Regions from separate parts of the Exiguobacterium sp. s7 genome, predicted to be linked through region 2. Evidence: predicted binding sites of a transcription regulator. Region 2 holds the regulator's gene; each other region holds the start of a gene.
What was found. Region 2 encodes LexA, which represses DNA repair genes until DNA is damaged. Its sites were predicted from a motif close to CGAACATATGTTCG; they were not measured.
Positions count from the first base shown of each region.

Region 1: uvrB (excinuclease ABC subunit UvrB) is a predicted target of LexA. The motif match lies at 1,535-1,548, and genes of this name have one in related genera.
Region 3: KNP79_RS15280 (YolD-like family protein) is a predicted target of LexA. The motif match lies at 1,270-1,283, and genes of this name have one in related genera.

Region 1 is NZ_JACSLO010000013.1:46,231-52,176, forward strand. It holds gene uvrB (excinuclease ABC subunit UvrB) at 1-1,481, opposite strand, end outside; gene KNP79_RS13270 (sulfite exporter TauE/SafE family protein) at 1,626-2,480, shown strand; gene KNP79_RS13275 (MIP/aquaporin family protein) at 2,582-3,289, shown strand; gene glpK (glycerol kinase GlpK) at 3,320-4,837, shown strand; gene KNP79_RS13285 (PDZ domain-containing protein) at 4,879-5,946, opposite strand, start outside.
Region 2 is NZ_JACSLO010000002.1:410,980-416,925, forward strand. It holds gene glnA (type I glutamate--ammonia ligase) at 1-328, shown strand, start outside; gene KNP79_RS04680 (DNA alkylation repair protein) at 494-1,594, shown strand; gene KNP79_RS04685 (metal-binding protein) at 1,682-2,122, opposite strand; gene lexA (transcriptional repressor LexA) at 2,122-2,742, opposite strand; gene KNP79_RS04695 (hypothetical protein) at 2,949-3,185, shown strand; gene KNP79_RS04700 (YneB family resolvase-like protein) at 3,258-3,902, shown strand; gene KNP79_RS04705 (DUF896 domain-containing protein) at 3,963-4,196, shown strand; gene tkt (transketolase) at 4,396-5,946, shown strand, end outside.
Region 3 is NZ_JACSLO010000023.1:9,645-15,590, reverse strand. It holds gene KNP79_RS15285 (JAB domain-containing protein) at 480-935, opposite strand; gene KNP79_RS15280 (YolD-like family protein) at 1,307-1,648, shown strand; gene KNP79_RS15275 (IS30 family transposase) at 1,745-2,704, opposite strand; gene KNP79_RS15270 (heavy metal translocating P-type ATPase) at 3,053-5,191, opposite strand; gene copZ (copper chaperone CopZ) at 5,329-5,532, opposite strand; gene KNP79_RS15260 (four-helix bundle copper-binding protein) at 5,805-5,946, shown strand, end outside.

The DNA of each region.
Region 1 (5,946 bases), on a different contig from region 2:
AGGTCACGGATGATCTCAATCCGCTCGAGCGTCTTGATTTCAGAGTGCATATAGTTGACCTTGATGCCCGCTTCACGCAGATAGTCCGATAAATCCTCGGCCATCTTTTTCGTGAGCGTCGTCACGAGGACGCGTTCGTCCTGTTTGATGCGGTCGCGAATTTGGTCCATCAAGTAGTCGATTTGTCCTTTGATCGGATGAATCTCGATCGTCGGGTCGAGCAGTCCTGTCGGCCGGATGATCTGTTCGATCATGTGCGGGGTATGCTCGAGCTCGAACGGACCTGGTGTCGCCGAGATAAAGATCGCTTGCGACAACTTCTTCTCGAACTCGTCGAACTTGAGCGGACGGTTATCTTTAGCTGAAGGCAGGCGGAACCCGTGGTCGACGAGCACTTGCTTCCGGGCCTGGTCACCGTTATACATGCCGCGTACTTGCGGGAGCGTCACGTGCGACTCATCGGCGACGAGTAGGAAGTCTTTCGGGAAGTAGTCGATGAGCGTGTAAGGCGTCGCCCCTGCCTCGGTCAAGTTCAAATGACGCGAATAGTTTTCGATGCCTGAACAGTAGCCCATCTCACGCATCATCTCGAGGTCATAGTTCGTCCGCTGTTCGAGACGCTGGGCTTCAAGCAGTTTGCCTTCCTCGCGGAACTTCGCGAGCTGTTGTTCGAGCTCGGCCTCGATGTTGACGATCGCTTTTTGCAGCTTCTCGTCGCGGGTGACGAAGTGGGACGCCGGGAAGATTGAGACGTGCTCGCGGTCGGCGATGATCTCGCCGGTGAGCGGGTCCATCTCGCGGATGCGATCGATTTCGTCTCCGAAGAACTCGACGCGCAAGCATTGTTCGTCGCGTGACGCCGGGAAAATCTCGACGACATCGCCGCGGACACGGAAACGGCCGCGCTGGAAATCGATATCGTTCCGTTCATATTGGATGTCGATCAGTTTGCGAAGCATCTGGTCGCGCCCCATCTCTTTCCCGACACGGAGACTTATGACGAGACTGTTATATTCTTCCGGGTTACCGAGACCGTAAATACAGGAGACGGAAGCGACGATGATGACGTCGTCGCGCTCGAACAAGGCCGATGTCGCCGAGTGGCGGAGTTTATCGATCTCATCGTTGATCGAGGCGTCTTTCTCGATGAACGTGTCGGTCGACGGCACGTACGCCTCCGGCTGGTAATAGTCGTAATAGCTGACGAAATATTCGACGGCGTTGTTCGGGAAGAATTCCTTGAACTCCGAGTAGAGCTGTCCGGCGAGCGTCTTGTTGTGGGCCAAGACGAGCGTCGGCTTCTTCACTTCTTGGATGACGTTCGATACGGTGAACGTCTTCCCGGTGCCGGTCGCCCCGAGCAACGTCTGGTACCGGTCGCCGCGATTGACGCCCTCGACGAGCTGTCGAATCGCCTCCGGTTGGTCGCCGGCCGGCTTATATTCTGATTGTAAGTCGAACGGAACGCTAATCTTATCCATATATATTCCTCGCTTTCTGTTCCTTGCATATTGACTTGATTATAGCACATACACGAACAAATATTCGCTTCTGACACGCTTCCCAAATCGTTCCGCTTTTCGTTATCATGGAGAGTGAATCTAAGTAGAAACGAGTTGGTCGTCATGTGGTCACTTCTCTTCATCCCGCTCGGTGCCATCGTCGGCGCCTTGTCCGGATTCTTCGGCATCGGCGGCGGGGTCATCATCGTCCCGGTGCTACTCTTTAGTGGTTATTCGGCAGCAGAGGCCGTCGCCACGTCGCTCCTGTTCGTCGTCGGGACGAGCCTGTCCGGCGCGAAGAAACATACGTCGCTCGGCAACGTGTCTTGGTCGACCGGCATCACGGTCGGACTGACCGGCGCCGTCACGGCACAGCTGTCGAGCCGCCTCGTCCTCTCGATCTCGGGGACGTATGATTGGTTACTGAACTTATTTTATCTGGCTATCCTATCTTATTTTGCCGTTACGCTATTAAAGAAAACATCGAAACCGCAGAAGCCGAAAAAATCGACCGTTCTCGCGGGGATGATGATCGGAGCGATGGCCGGACTGTTGTCCGCCCTCCTCGGCATCGGCGGCGGGTTCATCATCGTCCCGCTCCTCGTCAGTTGGCTCGGCTTCACGACGCATCGCGGGGTCGGGACGAGCCTTGCTGCCGTCCTGTTCATCTCGCTCGGCGGACTCGTCGGCTATCTGCCGTCGCTATCGCTCGATTATGTGACGCCGCTTGCCCTCGTCCTCGGGGCGTTCATCGGCGCGCCGATCGGGGCATCCCTCACGGACCGTTACGACGATAAAGAGATTTCGCGACGCCTCGCTTGGCTCTACCTCGCCGTCATCGCTTCGATCCTCCTCGACCTTGGAGCCACGAGCTTTCCCCCGCTCGCGTACGTGAGTTTGATGGTCCTGCTCATCTTTCTCGTCGGGATCGGCCTCGACTTCAGACGCCGGATTACCAATCAAAACCACTTTTCATAAGAAAAGTGGCTTTTTTTGCATATTCGGTTTTGAAACGCTTTCATTTGGGGCATATAATGAAGTGGTAAGCCAAATTTAATATGGAAGGAAGGGAGTATCACATGTCAGCATTCGTCAGCGAAATTATTGGTACAATGCTACTCATCTTGCTCGGTAACGGTGTCGTCGCCGGCGTCGTCCTCCGTCATTCGAAAGCGGAGAACGCAGGTTGGGTCGTCATCACGTTCGGTTGGGGCTTCGCCGTTATGATCGGGGTATACGCAGCCGGAATCTATGGAGGGGCTCACTTGAACCCTGCCGTGACGGTCGGTCTCGCGACAGCAGGCTCATTCCCTTGGGCTGATGTGCCAGCGTATATTTTGGCACAATTCATCGGGGCGTTCATCGGGGCCGTCCTCGTGTATGTCCATTACAAGCCGCACTATGATGCGACCGACGACCCGGGCGCCAAATTGGCGACATTCTCGACCGCACCTGGGATTCGTAGCACACCGTTCAACGTGATCGGAGAAATCATCGGTACGTTCGTCCTCGTCTTCGGAATTTTATCTTTCGGGGCCAACACGTTCACGGACGGTTTGAATCCGCTTATCGTCGGTTTCCTCGTCGTCTCGATCGGTCTCTCGCTTGGTGGTACAACGGGATATGCCATCAACCCGGCGCGTGACCTCGGACCGCGGATTGCACATGCGATCCTTCCTATCAAAGGCAAAGGCACGTCGGACTGGGGCTACTCATGGATCCCGGTCGTCGGACCGATCATCGGGGCGGTCATCGCCGCATTGCTGTACGGTATTCTCGTACCATAATCTTTCTAATTTCTAAGGAGGCTCTCTCATATGGAGAAAGAAAAACGCTACATCTTAGCACTTGACCAAGGAACGACAAGCTCACGGGCGATCATCTTCGACCACGACGGAAAAATCGTCACGACCGCTCAGCGCGAGTTCAAACAATACTTCCCTAAGCCAGGCTGGGTCGAGCATAACGCCAATGAGATTTGGGGTTCTGTCCTCGCCGTCATGGCCGAGGCGTTCGGTTCGGCCGACATCGATCCAAAAGAGATCGCAGCTATCGGGATCACGAACCAACGGGAAACAGCCGTCGTCTGGGAGAAGTCGACAGGACGTCCGGTTTATAACGCCGTCGTCTGGCAATCGCGTCAAACAGCCGGTATTTGTGATGAGTTGAAGGAAGCCGGTCATGCCGACTTGTTCCGCGATAAGACAGGCCTCTTGATCGACGCCTACTTCTCAGGCACGAAAGTCAAATGGATCCTCGACAACGTCGAAGGCGCCCGTGAGAAAGCCGAAGCCGGTGACCTCCTCTTCGGAACGATCGACACTTGGCTCATCTGGAAACTGTCAGGCGGCCACGCCCACGTCACGGACTACTCGAACGCGTCACGGACGCTCATGTACAACATCTATGAGCAGAAGTGGGACGATGAGTTGCTCGAGATCTTGACGGTACCGAAGTCGATGCTCCCGGAAGTCAAACCGTCGAGTGAAGTGTACGCCAACACGATCCCGTACCACTTCTTCGGCTTCGAAGTTCCGATCGCCGGCGCGGCCGGTGACCAACAGGCAGCCCTCTTCGGTCAAGCCTGCTTCGAGTCAGGAGAAGGTAAGAACACGTACGGTACAGGTTGCTTCATGCTCATGAACACGGGCGAAGAAGCCGTCAAGTCGGACCATGGTCTGCTCACGACGATCGCATGGGGATACAACGGTAAAGTCGAATATGCGCTCGAAGGTTCAATCTTCGTCGCCGGTTCGGCCATCCAATGGCTCCGTGACGGACTCCGTATGCTCAAGTCGGCGAAAGACACGGAACAGTACGCCAACCGCGTCGAGACGACAGACGGCGTCTACGTCGTCCCAGCCTTCGTCGGACTTGGTGCCCCGTATTGGAACTCGGACGTCCGTGGTGCCATCTTCGGCCTCACGCGCGGGACGGAGAAAGAACATTTCGTCCGGGCGACGCTCGAGTCACTCGCCTATCAGACACGCGATGTCTTGACGGCGATGGAACAAGATTCTGGCATCGAGTTGAAGACGCTCCGCGTCGACGGCGGTGCGGTCAACAACAACTTCCTCATGCAGTTCCAAGCGGACATCTTGGACGTCCCGGTCGAACGACCTGAAGTGAGCGAGACGACGGCTCTTGGTGCCGCCTATCTCGCCGGTCTCGCCGTCGGGTTCTGGAAAGACCAAGCAGAGATCAAACAACAGTGGAAACTTGACCATCAATTCGAACCGAAGATGGACGACGCACACCGCGAAAATCTGTATAAAGGCTGGCAACACGCAGTCGAAGCGACAATGGGCTTCAAACCATCAAAACTTGAACTTTAATTGAACGCACGAAAGGGAGCATCCGCCAAGGATGCTCCCTTTTATAGTTTCCGTAACCGCAGACGCGGGCTCGCCGGTTCGGCGACGAACAAGATGCCGAGCTCGTGCGGGTCGGTCTCGTACATCGCCCGTTGCACGAAACGGATGTCCCCGTTCAAGTTGAGCACCTCGAGCTTGATGTACGGTTTATGCAACTGGAGCGCCTCATAGAAGCTGCTCCCGCCCGTGATGACGGTCCCGTTCACTTTGTAGATCGATTCACCCGGGATGAGCTGCATCGCCTCGCCCGGTGAGCCCGGGAGCGTATCGATGATGACCGCGCCCCGGTTGCCGTTGATGAACACCGGCGTCGTTCCTCGGTTCTCCCGCTTGATGAGTTGCAATGCGAGCTCATACAAGACGAACAGACCGAGCAATCCGTAGGCCGCGTACGGGACGTCGATGGCGTAGGAAGCCCCGACCAAACCGATGGCGATGAGCGCGAGCAGGCCTCGATACAGGCTCAAGCGGCCGAGGAGCGTCCCTGGGAGTGCTCCCGTCGACAGCAGGCTCACCCCGATTGGGATCGGCAAGATGATCGGCACTGGGCCGTCGAGACCGAAGGACGGGGGTAGGAAGACGACAAGCGGGAAGAACCAGAGCCGTTTGACGACGTGGCCGCCGATGAATTGGCCCCGTTTGGACAAGATGAGCGTCGGTGACGTCTCGACCGGACCGTTCCACCGTAAGAGGATCGCTTCCGCGAGCGTCACGACACCGAACACGAGCGCATACACCGGCCAGTCGACCTCGGCCAATCGATCCATCCACCCTGTCAGTCCGCCATACTCGATGACGTCACGAAGCGCGACTGCCGTCAGCATGATCAAAAACGGGAACGCTGGGCTGCTGAAACGCGGGTGCATCGTCAAGACGATGAGCGCGTAAAGCACACTGAACGTCACGACCCATTCCCAGTTGACGGTCGTCTCGAGCAGAATCAGCGCCGCCGAACCGATGACGGCAAGGAGCAGGCTCGGCCATAGAAAATGGCGCCAGTCCGATTTCGGCGAACGCCGACGCGAGCGGAACATGCCCCGCTCCCGTTTGATGCGCGTCATGGATATGTA
Region 2 (5,946 bases):
GGTCGACCCAGCGGCGAACCCGTACCTCGCTTTGGCCACGCTTTTGGCTGCAGGTCTTGATGGAATCGAGAAAGAAATGGCGGCTCCGAAGCCGATCGATAGCAACATCTACGTCATGGACAAGCCAGAACGTGTTGCTAACGGGATTGACGACCTTCCGGCTACGCTCTTCGACGCGCTCGAAGTACTCCGTACCGACAAAGTCGTCATGGAATCACTCGGTGAACATATCGGTGAGCACTTCCTCGAGTTGAAAGAAATCGAGTGGGATATGTTCCGTACGCAAGTGACAGAGTGGGAACGCGATCAGTACATGACGCTCTACTAAGTCGACTAATAAGGGATATTCCCTTTAAAATCAGAGTCCTGAACGAGTCTTCATATGAAGTGCTCATTCAGGACTCTTTTTCTATAATTCGCTTCAACTAATCAATATAATGAGGGAGAATGTATATCACTATAAATGTAATGGAATGGGATAGGGGGACGAGAAGTGGCAACACCATTAAAAGACGTGTATGATGAGACCTTTTTGTTGGGATTCGGAAGACGTATCCAAACCGTGTATCCGTCATTTGACGTACAGGCTTTTATCGCATCAATCATAGATGAATCGTGGGAAGAGTTGGCACTCAAAGGGCGTACTCGACGTATTTCGATAAAACTCGGTCAGTATTTGCCACAGGATTACGAATCAGCTTTGGACGTATTGGTTGAAATTGCAGATGATTGTATCGGTTTTCCATACTTATTTTTTCCGGACTTTGTAGCGGTGTATGGACAGGCGGAAGAGCATTGGGAGCGCTCGATGTCAGCGCTCGAACGCTTCACACAGAAGTCGTCTTCTGAATTTGCGATCAGGTCTTTTTTATTGCGGGAACCAACGCGTGTGATGCACCAAATGACAGCTTGGGCCGTTCATCCGAACGAACATGTTCGGCGTTTGGCGAGTGAGGGTTGTCGTCCTCGCCTTCCGTGGGCGGAATCGTTACCGATGTTCAAAGAAGACCCAGCTCCAGTGTTGGAGATTTTAGAGTTGTTAAAAGACGATCCATCATTATATGTGAGAAAAAGTGTCGCTAACAACCTCAACGATATCTCGAAAGATCACCCAGAAGCTGTACTCGCAGTCTCGCGACGATGGCAGGGCGAGCATCCTCATACCGATTGGATCATTAGACACGGATGCCGGACACTGATCAAGTCAGCCCATCCTGACGCGTTAACGATGTTCGGTTATACGCAGGAAACAAATTTAACCGTCGACTCATCGATTTCTATACATCCGAACGTGATCCGCATAGGGGAGGCGTGCGAGATTCAGTACGATGTGTCCATTCGTCCAGGGGATGCTGCTTATGTTCGTATCGAATACGCGATTGAGTTTATAAAGGCCAACGGGAAAGCGAGTCGTAAAGCATTCTTGCTAGCGAATAGAACCGTCGCTGGGGGCGCGCGACTTGCAGCGACCAGAGTGCACGACTGGTCAGATTTGACGACCCGTCGGCATTATCCAGGGAAGCATCGTGTCGTCTTGTTGGTAAATGGACGAGAAGTGGCTGAACATCGTGTCATGTTGCATAAAAGTTATTGAACTTCTATATAATAAACGGTTCAAAAAAGGGCAACCCTGTCTATTTAGACGGGTTGCCCTTTTTGGGTGTGTAGCATAACGATCTGGTTAAAACGCACGTTTGAAGAACGTGGACGCATAGTCGAGCGTCGTATGTAGCGTCGTCGCGAAAACGAGTCCGAAGAAGCATGCTGCCCCGTTCAGGTCGAGCCACGATTTGACAGCTTCCTCATACGGCGTGACCGTGAGCAGAAGCGTGAGCGGGAAACCGAGATAGATGACCCGGATCAGATCGCTCAAGAGCGGAAAATGCGAGAATAACGACCGATGGGGCATAATCTTCACATAAGGGAGCCAAAAGCCCCGAAGCGGTCCCCATCGATAATAGGCGTCCGACTTCAAATCGAGATCCGGGGAGAGCCAGAACGTCCCGATGAGGGCGCCAAGCAGGAACACGGTCGGAACATCGATGTCAATAAAAGGCGTGGCAATCGCAAGAGCACCGATTGCCACGAGATTCGTACGGGTATGTGTCTTGCCACTAGCCATTAGTGAATCGTGCGGTATACACCGATGACCTTCCCTAAAATCGACACGTTATCGAAATACATCGCTTCGAGCTCGTCGTTCTCCGGCTGGAGGCGAACTTTCGAAGCTTCTTTATAAATCCGCTTCACGGTCGCTTCACCTTCATCCGTCATGGCGACGACAATCTCTCCATTGTCGGCCGTGTTCTGTTGACGGACGAGGACGCGGTCCCCATCCAAGATCCCCGCGTTAATCATCGAGTCCCCTGAGACAGAGAGCATGTAGACGTTGTCGGAACCGACGACGTGAGCCGGGAGCGGGAAGTGTTCTTCCACGTTCTCGATGGCCGTGATCGGCGTACCGGCTGTGACTTTCCCGATGACCGGCACGTACATGACGGCATCGTGGTCTTCGACGACGGACATCTCTTCATCCAAAATCTCGATGGCGCGTGGCTTCGTCTTATCACGTCGAATCAATCCACGCTTCTCAAGACGGTCCAAGTGACCGTGTACAGTCGAGCTCGATGCGAGCCCGACAGCCTCGCCAATTTCGCGGACCGAAGGGGGATACCCTTTCGCCCGGACCTCGGCTTTTATAAAATCAAGAATCTGTTGTTGTCTTGCTGACATTTTTTTCAATGGATTTCACCTCGATTATGTCGAATAACCTGCGAACGCATCCTATTCTTTATGGGTTTAGTTTAACACAAGAACACATGAGCGCACAAACATTCGTTCGTTTTTTTTCTGCTTGACCGAACAGAAGTTCTTGTTTTATGATGAGAACAGATAAACGAACAGACGTTCTCGAGAACGTGTATTCTTATTCCCAGGAGGCAATGATTATGAGAGACACAATCAATGGAATCATCTTAGTCGGCATGTTGGCACTCGGTATGTTCGTATTTTTCGCGGTCGGAGAGCTTCGTGACAACGAAGCGGTCGTCGTGACCGAACAAAAAGTCGAACACAGTATTGAAGAAGAAGTCGCCTTGAAAGAGGCGGAGACGCTCGAAGCGCACATTCTCGCTAAACGGGATGAGGAAAAAGACGACAAGACGACGTGGTTCGCCGCCGAATAATCGTTTCTGATTGCGAACATCCCTTCATCCTGTGTATCGTAGAGGGCGAATGGAAAGAAAGGAAGTGACGCGATGCGAGTCGTCATTTATTGTCGCGTATCGACGAACAAGTCCACCCAAGAGACGTCGCTCAGTCGTCAGGCGGACGAATTGAAGCAGATGGCGAGACGTCTTGATGCTGAGGTGGTCGATGTGATCAGTGAACAAGAGAGCGGGTATGAGGTCAATCGGGCGGGACTGCTCGATCTATTGGAGCACGTCTCGACGTCCGATCTCGATGCCGTGCTCGTGAGCGATGACAGCCGTCTCGGACGGGGAAATGCAAAAATCGCTATCTTGCATACGCTCATGAAACATAACGTGCGCTTGTTGACGATGCAGTCGTCCGATGAATATATCGTCTCCGACGCCGAGAAGATGGTACTCGAGATCGTCAGTGTCGTCGAAGAGTATCAACGAAAGATCCATAACGCTAAAATTTCACGCGGAATGCGTCGGGCGGTCGCGAACGGATTTAATCCGCATCGGAATATCCAGCACCATGACCAGGGAGGCCGGAGCCGAATCGAAGTTCCGATTGAAGAAATCGTCCAATTGCGTGAACGTGGACTCACGTTCGCTGAAATTGCCGCCACCCTCCGCGGTTTTGGTTATGAGGTATCGAAAGCGACCGTGAACCGGCGCTACTTGGAACACGTGTCGGTACCAGAAACTTGATTCCTGCTCGCTGATTTTGTACAGTAGAAGGACAAATTCAGTAGAGAGGGGGCGAGCCCGATGCTAGCACCTGAACAGTTGGAGCGAATCAATTTCCTCGCCAACAAAGCAAAGACAGATGGTCTGTCACCACAAGAGATGGACGAGCAGCAAGCGCTGCGCCAACAATATTTGCAAGCGTTCCGCCAATCATTCAAATCACAGATGATGGGAATGAAGGTCGTCGATCCGGAAGGAAACGACGTAACGCCAGAAAAATTAAAAGATGAGCAGGAACGTTACCGCTCAGAATGACCATGAATGCACATCCTATTTCATATAGGATGTGCATGTTTGTTATACGCGAACGTTGATCAGGGGGACTCATTGATGCGTTTTCAAACGAAAGGAAGTAAACGATTCCATTTAATGTGTTATACTAATTAATTAGTTGTGACACACGAATGAGTGTGCTAAAATATGACGGGTAGAAACTTTGTTAACAACAGAGAGGATGAAATTAGTGGAAACAACTACTAAAGAATTATTAGCGATTAACTCGATTCGGACGCTCTCAATCGATGCGGTCCAAAAAGCGAACTCAGGTCACCCGGGTATGCCGATGGGTGCGGCTCCGATGGCGTTCACACTTTGGACGGACAAAATGCGTCACAACCCGAAAAACCCGAACTGGTTCAACCGTGATCGGTTCGTCCTTTCAGCGGGACACGGTTCGATGCTCTTGTACTCGCTTCTTCACTTATCTGGTTACGATCTCTCAATGGACGATCTCAAATCGTTCCGCCAAATGGATTCGAAAACGCCTGGGCATCCAGAGTACCGTCACACGGCAGGTGTCGACGCGACGACTGGACCGCTCGGACAAGGGATCGCCATGGCTGTCGGGATGGCAATGGCAGAGAAACATTTGGAAGCGACGTACAACCGCGATGAGTTCAAAGTGGTTGACCACTTCACATACGGGATTTGCGGAGACGGTGACTTGATGGAAGGCGTATCGGCAGAAGCTGCTTCGCTCGCTGGTCACTTGAAACTTGGCAAACTCGTCGTCCTTTACGATTCAAATGATATCTCGCTTGACGGCGACCTTCACAAATCGTTCTCGGAAAGCGTTGAAGATCGTTTCAACGCCTACGGTTGGCAAGTGATCCGTGTCGAAGATGGTACGGATATCGATACAATCGCGAAAGCAATCGACGAAGCGAAAGCAGAAACGTCGAAACCGACCCTCATCGAAGTGAAGACGGTTATCGGCTTCGGTTCACCGAACAAGTCAGGCAAATCGGCATCACACGGTGCACCGCTCGGCGAAGCTGAAATTGAGCTCACGAAGCAGTTCTACAAGTGGGAAGGCGAGAACTTCTACGTACCGAACGAAGTATACGACTTGTTCAACGATAAAGTCGTTGAGCCAGGCGCGAAGCATGAAGCGGACTGGAACGAACTCGTTGAAGCTTACAAGTCAGCACACCCTGAACTTGGTGCCCAGTTCGAGCGTGCGATGAACAACGAGCTCCCAGAAGGTTGGGACAGCGAATTGCCGACGTTCGAAATCGGTTCGAAAAAAGCGACTCGTCAAACGAGCGGTGAAGTATTGAACGCGATCGCCAAAGCGGTTCCGACTCTCTTCGGAGGCTCGGCTGACCTCGCTGGTTCGAACAACACGATGATCAAAGGCGCTGCGGACTTCGATGAAGATCCAGCCGGCCGCAACATCTGGTTCGGAGTCCGTGAATTCGCGATGGCAGCAGCCGTCAACGGGATGGCGCTCCACGGTGGGGTCCTCCCATACGGCGCGACGTTCTTCGTCTTCTCGGATTACCTTCGCCCGGCAGTTCGACTTGCTGCTCTCATGGGAATCCCATCAACGTTCGTCTTGACACACGATTCAATCGCGGTCGGCGAAGACGGCCCGACGCACGAACCGGTCGAGCACTTGATGAGCTTCCGTGCGATGCCAAACTTGTCTGTTCTCCGTCCGGCTGACGGAAAAGAGACGATTGCGGCTTGGAAGCAAGCAATCACGACGAAAACATCACCATCG
Region 3 (5,946 bases), on a different contig from region 2:
GTTCTGTACTTTTCGTTGCATTATTGTGCACATTTGTATTGCAAAATACAGTCGAAGCAATACCTCCGTCATCTCGTCCATCGTCTGTTGATCTAGTTGGTAACTGTCCATCTGAATCTTCCTCTCCTGTTGATAGCCTCATGATACCTCGCATCCAAGCAGACAACATCTCGCCTAATTTCACGTAAGCCCTAGGGCTTGTTTAGAAAACATGCTCATTTTCAATAAACAAACCGTGTTTTCACTTCTGTCATTTCATCAAATAGTCTTCTTACGAGACAGACCAAAACAACGTCCAACCTTCACACACGAACCATCGCGTTTTCGTCATGCGAAAACGACCCTTTTCCGGATCCCGCTCTATGGATCCAGGCGAGAGCAACGCGAGTCGCCCATCCAGTCAAAGAAAAACGTACGTTTTTCTTCCTTGTCCTTACCGGACGGACCGGGACCGGTCCCCCGGCCCCACTCCATTCCGTTCAACCCATGTAACCTCGCTGTTTCATGCTGACGTACGACTCGTCCGCTCCGAGGATGAGATGGTCGAGCACCGGGATGCCGATGAGGTCCCCCGCCTCATGTAACCGTTCGGAGACGAGGATGTCCTCCCGGCTCGGCGTCGGGTCCCCGCTCGGGTGCTGATGACAGACGATGAGGCACGAGGCGTTGTTCAAGATGGCGCATTTGAAGACCTCCCGTGGGTGGACGACACTCGAGTTGACGCTCCCGACGTGTGCCCGGTGGACGCCGATGACCCGGTTCTTTGTGTTGAGCATGATGACGAGGAACACTTCACGGTCGTCGTCCCCGATGAACGAGGAACCGATTTGTCGGGCACTGTCCGGTGATTGGATGATGGCGTGCTCGAGAGCGACCATCTCCTCGCGAATCTCTTGTTTGATACGAATGACCTCGATGATGGATGTAAGTTCCATGATGGTTTGTCCCCTTTCGGATAAGCCGAGCTCAGAACGAACACCGTTGTGCGTCCTGTTGACGGGAACGAAGCGAGCGTCGGGAGACGGTGCAAGGGCGACCGCAGGGAGAGCCTCAAAAAAATGCGTAGAGCAAACGGAGGGACAGGCTTCCGTAGCCAACGAGCGAAAAGCCTCGCTTTGAGCCTAAAGCGAAGGAAGACGGGCCGGAGGGCGCGTCATTTTTTTGACGTCCCTTGCACCGAAGACCAGCGAGCTAGAGTACGGAAACAGGACGCACGGATTACCAATCACGAAAAAGGCTGTTCAAACGGGACAAATCGGGTATAAAATAAGAACAAACGTTCGTTTTATTGAGAGGGGTAATTATTATGACGATGTATCGCGATCGGGGCGAATTGAAATGGATCCCATTCCTCATGCCCGAGCACAAGGCGCTACTGACGAAATACTATAAAGAGATTCAAAAAATTGAGATGCCAGATATCGATGAACAGGTCCTATCGGTCTATGAGAATGTGCTGAACGACGCGATCTTCAGCGGAGATTTGGTAGAGGTAAAATATGTGGAGAAGCGGGAGATGAAACGATTCAGAGGATTCGTGCACCGGACGAACTACATGGAGCGGACCGTCGAGCTGGCCAATCAAAGGGAAGGGATCATCCATGTGCCGTTCGAGGCAATCATTCACGTCGAACAATCGATAGACTAACGCCCTGGCGGTTGCTGACGAAAAATCCTTTGCTGCTTTTATAGATGTATCAGTTAAAAGTTGCAGTACACTGATATCTTTAAATCATTCCGTTTGTCAATTTAAGCTAGACAGATCGACTCCATTCAGGTGACTCAAAAATGCCTCCAACGGTGTGCGGTAATTCAGTGACTTTCTTGGGATGTTATTCCGCTTGTCGGCCACCGACGAAATGAATGTTTGATCCACCTGGTTGAAGTCCATTTCCTTTGCCAAGCCGTCTTTCCGCAGGAGCCCGTTGGAGTTTTCATTCAAGGCGCGCTGAGAAGGCGTGCCGGGATCCGCAAAGTAAATCGAGACGTCGTGCCGGTTGCACAACGGTTTCCAATTGGAGAATTCCTTGCCGCAATCAAACGTGATGGATTTGAACAGATTTCTCGGGACCCCTTGGAACCACTGGTTCAACGCAGTTTCAATATCGCAAGCCTTGCGTCCTGCAGGCTTCAGGGCGATGATGACTTTCGTCAGCCGTTCGACCAGCGTGATCACCGCACTTTTGTGGCGGGCACCCACAATGGTGTCGCCTTCGATATGCCCGAACTCTTTTTTGAACGACGGGTTGTCGGCTTCCCGTTCGGAAATATGGCGTTTGAACGCCTGTTTTCCCCGGCGTTCCTGGTGTCCATTGGGTTTCCGTTTTCCTTTCATCGGCAGCGTGGCGGCGTCAAAGACCTGATTTTTGAACATGCGATAGATGGTGCGCGCGGAACAATCGATGGCCGTTTCTGCCCGGCCGACAATGACATCCGGCGTCCAGCCCTGCGCCACCTTGTCTTGAACATAGGCCACTTGTTTCTTCGGCAGGACAATCTTCCGCCGGCCGCAGCGTTTCTTATTTTTCTTGTATTGCGTGTAGAAGTCGAGCGCTGTATGTCCTGATTTCAGGAAATTGATGACGTTGTAGATTGGCTGCCTGGAACGGTTCATCAACTTAGCAATGATCGCTACAGGTATATTTTGGCGGTGGTAGGATTCTATCATCACCAGTTCATCCGTGGTAAGATGGGTGTAGGTCATTCGTGATCACTCCTATGTTTTTCTTTGGTCGGAAAATACATTGTGAGTGTACCACGAATGGCTTTTTCAATTGTCTAGCTTAATTTTACAATCGGCGATTAATGAATGAATGATCAATTTTTGAAAACTTTTTTGTGTTAATTGAATTTAAGTAGAAAAGAGAAGAAGCTTTTGGGCTTCCTCTCTTCCGATAATATCTCATATGTTAACTATAAAAATATATTTAATTATCCAAAGTCTTCAAACCTCCGTTTGACTTTAACCTAATACAAAACTGTGCCCCCAAGGTTAAAGAAAATTCAACTTTTGGGAGGCAGCACTTTTCGTGTACGACAATTAAACACGGTGTTAAACAGCTCTATTTCTTAGTTTCAATGTCATCGCATTGATAGCCACGATAACCGTGGACACGGACATCAGAACTGCTCCTGCGGCAGGAGCCAACGTAATCCCAATGGAGGCTAGAACACCCGCCGCTATGGGAATGGCAATAAAGTTATAACCGGCTCCCCACACGAGGTTCTGTTTCATTTTACTGGTTGTTTTATTGGCCAATTCGATAAAGGATTCAATATCGCCTGGATCCGACTGAGTCAAAATCACATCAGCGGAATCGATGGCGACTTGAGTTCCGGCACCGACTGCTATCCCAACGTCTGCTATTGCAAGGGATGGTGCATCGTTGACGCCATCGCCGACCATGATAACCGTTTGTCCATTATTTTTCAGTGATTCCACTAAACCATATTTATCTTGCGGTGATTGATTGGCTCTGTATTCAATGCCCAGTTCCTCTGCTACTCCTTGGGCCGCCGTTTCATTGTCACCTGTAGCCATAATCGGTTTTATATTGTAATGCTTCAATGCCTGTATCAGCGTTCTGCTCGTTTCTTTCAATTCATCGCCTAATGCGACCGTACCGATCGGATTCCCGTCCTCAACTAGTATACTTAATGTTGCCCCTTTGGGAACATCCACCGCTACATCTCTTCCAAGTGCCTTTTGGCTGATCAATTCGTATTTGCGGCCATTGGCGTTTCCTTCTATACCCGCACCCGACACAACATCAATCGAATCAAAGTGGACAGGCTGAATCCCTTGTTTCTCAGCGTATTGGACGATTGACTGGGCGATTGGGTGGCTGGACCCGCCTTCAATCCCTGCCATTAACGCCGCGATTTCGGCTTCGGTATGTTGACCATCCAGTGTTTCCATGTTCAAAACTTTAAATTCGCCAGTAGTCAATGTACCCGTTTTATCCAGTATCATTACATCAGCCTTAGTTGCCAGCTCCAATGCTTCGCGGTCTTTCACCAACAGCCCGCGGCTTGCACCTAAACTGGTGCTTCGTGCAATAACCAGCGGAATGGCAAGGCCGAGAGCGTGTGGACATGCAATGACTAATGTCGTAACCGTAAAAAGAACAGCGGTTTGAATGTCAGCAATGTACAGCCAAACGACAAAAGCGAGGAAAGCCGCCGCAATGGCGATATAAAACAGCCAGCCGGCTACTTTTTGAGCCAGATTTTCAGCTCTTGAAGGTTGATCCTGCGCCTGGCTTATCAGGGTTTGTACTTGGGAAATGAACGATTGGTCGCCGGTTTCCTGTACTTCAAGATATATGATGCCTGCACCGTTCGTGGAACCGCCGATCACTTTGTCTCCGGCTCCTTTTTCAATGGGTTTAGATTCCCCCGTCAGCAAAGCTTCATTGATCCGCGAGGTGCCTCTTTTGATGATGCCATCGGCAGGGACGTTTTCTCCGGCCTGAACCCGTACAAGGTCTCCGACTTTCAGCTCATTTACGGGACGCGTCTCGATCGAATCATCTTCCAATACCACATGTGCATCTTTCGGCACCAATTCGGCGAGCGATTTTTGCGCGTCTCCTGCTTCTCCGATAGCCTTCATTTCGATCCAGTGTCCAAGGAGCATGATCAACAGCAAGGACGCGAATTCAAAGAAGAAATCCATGATGTGATCGCCGGTTACGTAGCGTGCCAGCACGGCGTAAATGCTGTACAAATAGGAAACGGATATCCCTAATGAAATAAGGGCCATCATGCCCGGTGCTTTTTCCTTAAATTCAGCGATTGCACCTTGATAGAAGGGTTTTCCGCCATAAACCAATAAGATAGTTGCTAATACAGCGACCACAATATCCGAGTATGGAAAAGTAAATTGGAAAGGAAGCCGAACGTCCATCATCGGCGACAATAATAGAATGACAATGCCCAAGGGCAGCGACTTCAGGAAAATTTCTTTGAAATTCCCATGATGGTGATGTCCATGGTCACTATGATCGTGGCCACCATGATTGTGATGGGCATGATCATCATGAATTTTGGCAGGATTGCTGTCGTCTTGAATGCCTTCTTTCACTTGGTCTTCATGGTACGAATGCCCAACATGTTTGGAATGATCCATTTTACTGTGATCTACCTGTTCGTCTTGATGGTGGTGATGGTCTTTATCATTTTTAGCCATTCAGTGCGCCTCCTCCAAACTAGTGGTTCTTATCCTATTTAACCCTATTTACATTCTTAACATTCACAAAGTTCTTGCCGAATATACCACGCGAGGGTATATTTCATTTAAAAGTAAAGTGTGCTGTGAAAGCACCCTTATACGACGTCATACCCTTGTTCTTCAATCGCTTTCTGAATTTCGTTTAATGATGTCTTGGCAGTATCATAGTCTACTGCCACTTCGCCTTTTTTAAGATCAACTGTCACAGATGAAATCCCTTCGAGTTCACCGACGCCCGTTTCAACCGAGTTTGCACAGTGGCCGCAGGACATACCTTGTACTTTTAATGTTTCAATCATTATTATTCCTCCTAAAGTAATATTTCCTTAAACTTAACATACCCCGATAGGGTATATCAAGTGTTTAGTATCATTTTACTTTATCGCTGTTTCCATGACTCTAATTTAGAAGTTCACAATGACCCCCCAAAAAAACCGCACCATTGATTTTAATATTTGATTACTTGTCTATAAAATGTGCAGTTTCTATGGAGTTTCGGTATTTCTGTTTAGTTTGGAAAGGAGAGGGAAATCCAGTAAATGAAACAAAAATAAGAAATGGAGGTTTTAACATGGCTCATGAACAACATCAGGAATTGATTCGGGCATTACATGATTGTGCAGCGGAATGTAACCATTGTTTTGACGCTTGTCTGCAGGAAGATGATGTGAAGATGCTAGCACAGTGCATTCGATTAGACCGGGAATGCGCGG